2 regions of the Oceanimonas doudoroffii genome follow, and region 1 is predicted to be linked to the other one. Evidence: predicted binding sites of a transcription regulator. Region 1 holds the regulator's gene; the other holds the start of a gene.
What was found. The regulator sigma-54, encoded in region 1, starts transcription at its own class of promoters, with help from an activator protein. The targets are predictions, from matches to a motif close to TGGCACNGTTTTNGCTT.
Positions count from the first base shown of each region.

Region 2: a site for sigma-54 is predicted at 1,772-1,788, ahead of B6S08_RS01935 (urease accessory protein UreD). Genes of this name have one in related genera too.

Region 1 is NZ_NBIM01000005.1:145,428-148,811, forward strand. Features, by position in the region: gene lptA (lipopolysaccharide transport periplasmic protein LptA) at 1-169, shown strand, start outside; gene lptB (LPS export ABC transporter ATP-binding protein) at 172-897, shown strand; gene B6S08_RS14105 (RNA polymerase factor sigma-54) at 941-2,377, shown strand; gene hpf (ribosome hibernation promoting factor) at 2,402-2,689, shown strand; gene ptsN (PTS IIA-like nitrogen regulatory protein PtsN) at 2,692-3,138, shown strand; gene rapZ (RNase adapter RapZ) at 3,149-3,384, shown strand, end outside.
Region 2 is NZ_NBIM01000001.1:421,016-424,399, reverse strand. Features, by position in the region: gene ureC (urease subunit alpha) at 1-217, opposite strand, end outside; gene B6S08_RS01945 (urease subunit beta) at 217-534, opposite strand; gene B6S08_RS01940 (urease subunit gamma) at 544-846, opposite strand; gene B6S08_RS01935 (urease accessory protein UreD) at 870-1,736, opposite strand; gene B6S08_RS01930 (cytosine permease) at 2,032-3,384, opposite strand, start outside.

The DNA.
Region 1 (3,384 bases):
TCGGGACGCCAAGCTCAAGCAGGATGACAACATCGTCACCGGCTACCGTATTCGCTACTTTATCGACAAGGAGCAGATGGAGGCCGAAAGCCAGGGCGGCAAGGACAGGGTCACCACCATCTTCCTGCCCGAGCAGGTGCAGAATTTCGACGAGCAGGACAAGAACTGAGCATGGCGATACTGAAAGCGCGCGGCCTGCAGAAAAGCTACAAGGGCCGCAAAGTGGTGGCCGACGTCAGCCTGACCGTTAACACCGGTCAGATCGTGGGTCTGCTCGGCCCCAACGGTGCCGGCAAGACCACCTCCTTTTACATGATTGTGGGCCTGGTCCAGCGGGACGCCGGCAGCATCACCATCGACGGCCAGGATATCAGTCACGAGCCCATGCACGTGCGCGCCCGCTCCGGCATTGGCTACCTGCCCCAGGAGGCCTCGATTTTTCGCCGCCTGAGCGTGGCCGACAACCTGATGGCGGTGCTGCAGACCCGCAAGGATCTGAATGCCGACGGCCGCAGCGAGAAAATGGAACAGCTGCTGGAAGAATTCAACATTACCCATATTCGCGACAGCCTGGGAATGAGTCTGTCCGGCGGCGAACGGCGGCGGGTTGAGATCGCCCGGGCGCTGGCGGCGGATCCGCGCTTTATTCTGCTCGACGAACCCTTTGCCGGTGTGGATCCCATTTCGGTGATAGACATCAAGAAAATCATTCTGCACCTCAGGGACAGAGGACTGGGCGTACTGATCACCGATCACAATGTGCGCGAGACCCTGGACGTGTGCGAAAAGGCCTATATTGTCAGTCATGGGCACCGCATCGCCGCCGGCACACCGACGGAAATCCTCGCCAACGAGCAGGTCAAAAAGGTTTATCTCGGCGAACAATTCAGCCTCTGAAGGCACCGCAACCCGCGGTTGATATGGAAGGACGTTTGCATACATGAAGCCGACTCTTCAGTTACGTCTGGGCCAGCAGCTGACCATGACGCCCCAGCTGCAGCAGGCCATTCGCCTGTTGCAGCTGTCCAGCATGGAGCTGCAGCAGGAAATTCAGCAGGCGCTGGACAGCAACCCCCTGCTGGAGCAGGAGGAAGCCGACAGCGTCAAGGTGGCCGACAACCGCAACGAAGAGCAGATGGCCGCCGACACCGCCATGGAGCGCAACCAGCTGTCCGAAGACTTGCCCATGGACACCAGCTGGGAGGAGGTTTACACCGCCTCTCCGGTCAGCGGCGGCGCCGGCCTGCCGGAAGGGCTGGAAGACAGCGTTTACCAGGGTGAAACCACCGAGAGCCTGCAGGACTACCTGATCTGGCAGATGAATCTGACCCCTTTCAGTGACACCGATCAGGCCATCGCCATGGCCATAATCGATGCCGTCGACGACGCCGGCTACCTCACCGCCGGTATCGACGATCTGCTGGAAGCGGTATCGGCCCGGGAGCTCGGTATCGAGGCCGACGAAGTGGAAGCAGTGCTCAAGCGTATTCAGCACTTCGACCCCATCGGCGTGGCCGCCCGCAGCGTGCAGGAGTGCCTGTGCATTCAGCTGGAGCAGTATCCGCCCGACACACCCTGGCTGAGTGAAGCCCGCGCCTTGCTGGCCCAGCACATGGACCTGCTCGGCAACCGTGACTACCGCAGCCTGCAGCGCAAGACCAAGCTCAAGGAAGACGAGCTCCGGGAAGTGCTGGCGCTGATTCAGCAACTGGAGCCCCGCCCCGGCAGCAGCATTATTCAGGGTAACTCCGAATACGTCATTCCCGATGTGGTGGTCACCAAGCGCAGCGGGGTCTGGGTGGTGGAACTCAACCCAGAGGCCATGCCCAAGATACGGCTCAACCAGACCTACGCGGCCCTGGCCAGCAAGCCCCGCAACAGCGAGGACGGCCAGTTTATTCGCAATCACCTGCAGGACGCCAAGTGGTTTCTCAAGAGCCTTGAAAGCCGAAATGAGACGCTGCTCAAGGTTGCCAATTGTATTGTTGAACAACAACAGGCATTCTTTGAATATGGAGAAGAGGCCATGAAGCCCATGGTGCTGAACCATGTGGCGGAAGCGGTGGAGATGCACGAATCCACCATCTCCCGGGTGACCACACAGAAGTTCATGCACAGCCCCCGTGGCGTGTTTGAACTCAAGTATTTCTTCTTCAGTCATGTGGGCACCGACGACGGGGGTGAGTGTTCGTCCACGGCAATTCGCGCCCTGATCAAGAAGCTGGTCGGGGCCGAAAACCCGGCCAAGCCGCTGAGCGACAGCAAAATTGCCCAGCTGCTGGCCGACCAGGGGATCAAGGTGGCCAGGCGAACCATCGCCAAGTACAGGGAGTCACTGGCCATTCCCCCTTCCAATCAGCGCAAACGCCTGGTTTAAAGGCAACGACAGAAGGAAGACGTTATGCAAATAAATCTGACCGGACACCATGTCGAGATCACCGATGCCCTGCGTGATTATGTGAACAGCAAGTTTACCCGGCTGGAACGCCATTTCGATCACATCACCAATGCGCACGTCATCCTTAATGTGGAAAAAATGCAGCAAATCGCCGAAGCCAAGCTGAACGTCACCGGCGGCGAGCTGTTTGCCAACTCCCAGCATGAAAACATGTATGCGGCCATCGACAGCCTCATCGACAAGCTGGATCGTCAAATCATCAAACACAAAGAAAAACTCAAGCAAAAATAACCATGGAAGTCGCCGACATACTCAGCAGGGGCTGCACCCGCAGTGCAGTCCCCTGCACGAGCAAAAAACGTGCTCTGGAAATTATCAGCGAGCTGGCTGCCGAACATCTCAATATCGGCAGCCAGCCGCTTTTTGACTGTCTGCTGGCCCGAGAGAAAATGGGCAGTACCGGCATCGGCAATGGCATCGCCATTCCTCACGGCCGGATCAGCGATGACAACAAGGCGACTGCCGTACTGCTTACCTTTGCCGAGCCGGTGGAGTTCGACGCCATCGACAACCAGCCGGTGGGCTTGGTGTTTGCCCTGCTGGTACCGGAGCAGGAATGCAAGCAACACCTCAAGACCCTGTCGCTGATCGCCGAGAAACTGAGTAACAAGCAGGTGTGCCGGCAATTACGTCAGGCCGGCAGCGATGAGGAACTCTATCAAATCATGATTTCAGCCTGAGGATAGCAAGATGCAGCTGGTGATCGTCAGTGGCCGTTCCGGTTCGGGCAAAACCGTGGCCTTGCGGGTACTTGAAGATCTCGGCCATTACTGCGTCGACAACCTGCCGGTGGCGCTGCTGCCGGAGCTGGTGCGGCTGCGCCGGGACAAACCCGGAGCGGTGGCGGTAAGCATAGACGTACGCAACCTGCCCGACAGTGCCGAGCAGCTGGAAGCCTTTCTGGCCGAGGTGCGAGCCATGGATGA
Region 2 (3,384 bases), on a different contig from region 1:
CATTGGTGATCACGGTGTCCACACTGTCGGCACGCCCGGCCTGGCTCTGGCCCATGCCATCTCGAATAACCTTGCCGCCACCGAATTTGACCTCTTCCCCATACAGGGTGAAGTCGCGTTCCACCTCAATCCATAACTCGGTATCGGCAAGCCGTACCCGATCACCGGTGGTGGGGCCAAACATGTCGGCATAGGCCTCGCGGCTGATCCTGCTCATTATTGCTCTCCTTCAAGCGGCCCCATCACCGCAGCGCGAAATCCGTATACTCGTCGCCGGCCGCCCATGGCCACCAGGGTCACGGTGCGCAGCTGGCCCGGCTCAAAGCGCACCGCGGTGCCGGCGGCGATGTCGAGGCGAAAGCCCAGGGTCCGCTCACGCTCAAATTCCAGCGCCGGGTTGGCCTCGGCAAAATGATAATGAGAGCCCACCTGAATGGGCCGGTCGCCGGCATTGGCCACGGTGATCTCGCGGCGCTCCCGGCCGGCGTTCAATTCAATGTCGCCGGCGGCCAGTTGCAGTTCTCCCGGTATCATGGTGCCTCCTTACTGAATGGGATCATGCAGGGTCACCAGCTTGGTGCCATCGGGAAAGGTGGCCTCCACCTGCACCTCGCGCACCAGCTCGGGCACACCGTCCATCACCTGCGCCCGGCTCAGCCAGGTGCGGCCCTCGCCCATCAACGAGGCCACGGTACGGCCATCGCGAGCACCTTCCATCACCGCCGCCGACAAATAGGCCACGGTTTCCGGGTAGTTCAGCCGCAGTCCCCGGGCCAGCCGGCGCTCGGCCAGCAGTGCGGCGGTAAACAGCAGCAGTTTGTCTTTCTCTCTTGGGCTGAGCTCCATGGTGAATACTCCTGTGACTGAATTCAGGTAAACCAGATACGGGGAAAACAGGCCTCACGGGCCAGCACCGCCGGACGCAGCCGCTCCCAGGCCCGCCACATGCCGTCCCGGCAGGCGATCATGTCGTGACCGAGGTAACGCACCAGCAGCACTCCCAGGCGTTCGGTCACGCTGAAACCGGGCGGCAACGATGCCCGCAGCACGGCAATCACATCGTCATTCAGCCACGGGCCCGCCGCCAGCAGGGTGCCGAATACGCAACCGCCGTGCAGCCCCGCCCGGCCTTGGTGCACCTGATCTCCCGCCTCGAGCTGCAGCCGCTCGTTAAACAGCAACCGACCGCTGCGCCACAGCTGCAGCCGCTGGGTCAGGCTGCCGGCATCAAACCACTGCTCGCCGGCGGGCCGGCCCAGGCACACCAGCTCCCAGCCAATAAAGCGGGCGCCTTCGCCCAGCTCAATATGCAGATCGAGCCCGGCGTTGGCGCCCCGAAAGACGATGGTTTCCTGGGGCAACCACTCCAGCTCGGCGTCCTCTTCCAGCCGCACCCGCACCCGCTGCCCCTGGCCCACTCCGGCGCTGTCCCGACGGTATACCTTGCCCGCCGACGGGGTGGTCAGCAGGCTTCGGCTGCCCGGCCCGGCCTCGATGTCGATGTTCAGGCAATCTCCCGACACCAGGCCGCCGGGCGGGTGCAGCAAATACAGGTGGCAGGTCTGCCCTTCCGGATAAAAGGGCCGCTGAATTCGAAGGGGGCCACTAAAGACCATGTTTTTGAGCTGAGTGCGTGAGTGGCCGGCCACCAGCTGCAGGTCGAGCTGCGCCGGCCAACTACGGGCGGGACCGTAACCGGTAGGGTGTGATGGCGATGGTGCATGACACTGGTGCATAGAATGATTTCACGGCGTATTGATGAAATGAGTTAAAGCACAAAGCGAGCCATTTTTTATAAGAACTTTACAAACAGTCACTTACATTAAAGCTGCCGGTTTTTCATTCGGCACCATTTGGTTTCTATTGAATCTTAATCACCACAACGGAGCAGGCTGCACGGAGGGCCGCCTCAAAGTGGTGCAGCCCTGGCGGCGACCATAGCGGGCCACCACGCCTCCCCGGTTGCCCCGCACCCATAAAAAAAGGCCCCGCAAGCGGGGCCAAAAGCACACGATTAACAACATGAAATTATCAGGATTCGACGGCGGCCTCGGGCAGCTCGGCCGGTTTGGCGATGGGTTTCATCAGCAGGGTGTAACCTGCCACGCTGATCACCAGGCCCACAAAGAAGGCCATGTCCATAAAGATCAGGCTGCACAGGAAGGACACGCCGTATACCAGAAAGGCCCGCAAGTTGTAGTTGTTCTGGTAGACAAAGGGACCTTTGGGGTCATAGAAGTCTTCCACGCGAATGCGGCCACGGCGCAGCAGATAAAAGTCGGCCAGCATGATGCCCGCCACCGGACCCAGCAGGCCGGAGGTGACCACGCTGAACCACAGCAGGTTGTCGGCGAACAGCCAGGGCATCATCAGCAGACCAATCACACCGGAGATGGACACCCCCTGGGCAAAGCTAAGGCGCGGGAACACATTCATCAGGATCAGCGCCGACGGCATCAGGTTGGCCACGGTATTGGTGGACCACTGGGCAAAGGCGATGGTCAGCATGCTCAGGATCAGCACGATGGGTGAACTCATGGAATTCAGTACGATTTCAATCGGGTCCCATGTTCCGGTGAGAATGCCACCTATCATGCCCACCATCAGAATGCCGGAGCCAATCACGATCAGGCCGCCCAGCTGGGCGATAAAGGGCTTGCGGTTACGCACAAAGAAGTTTTTGCTGCTGTGATCCCGGGAGCGCTCCAGTTTGCGGGTCAGGTCCGGGCTGTTCAGGCCCATGGTGATCCAGATACCGGCAATGGCCATGACCGCAAACACGAAGGAGCCGTTGTCCAGGGAGGGCGCGGCCAGCACATCGCCAATGCTGGCATTGTTGGTTTCCAGCAGCCAGAAGGTCACCAGGCCAATCAGAATGGTCAGGGCCGGAATGGCCACCCAGTCGAACTTGGCCATGGCCTTCATGCCATAAATGGCGTTCACCACCTGCAGCACCCCAAAGATCAAAATAAGGATGGTGGTGTTGCTGTAACCGATCCACATCTCCAGCACCTTGCCGATGGCCACCGCCGCCACCCAGGTCTGAAAACCAAACCAGAAACAGGCCGGAATGGCGCGAAAGGCGGCCGGAATCTTGGCACCCTTGTAACCAAAGCAACCACGAATGTAGACGGTAAATGGAATGCCATAACGAATGCCGATATCACCGGCCAGGATCAGAATGCTGGTGACAATGGCGTAGGCCGCCAGAATGGCACCGATAATGGTCCAGGGCGATAGTCCCGGATAAAGCTGGGCACCCATGGTAAAGGCGCCCATATTGATGGTCATGCCCGCCCAGAGCATGGTGAAGTCCCAGATGTTGATGTCTCTGTCCTTGTCGGTGGACGGCATCAACTCGGGGTTGTTCATTTCGTGTACAGC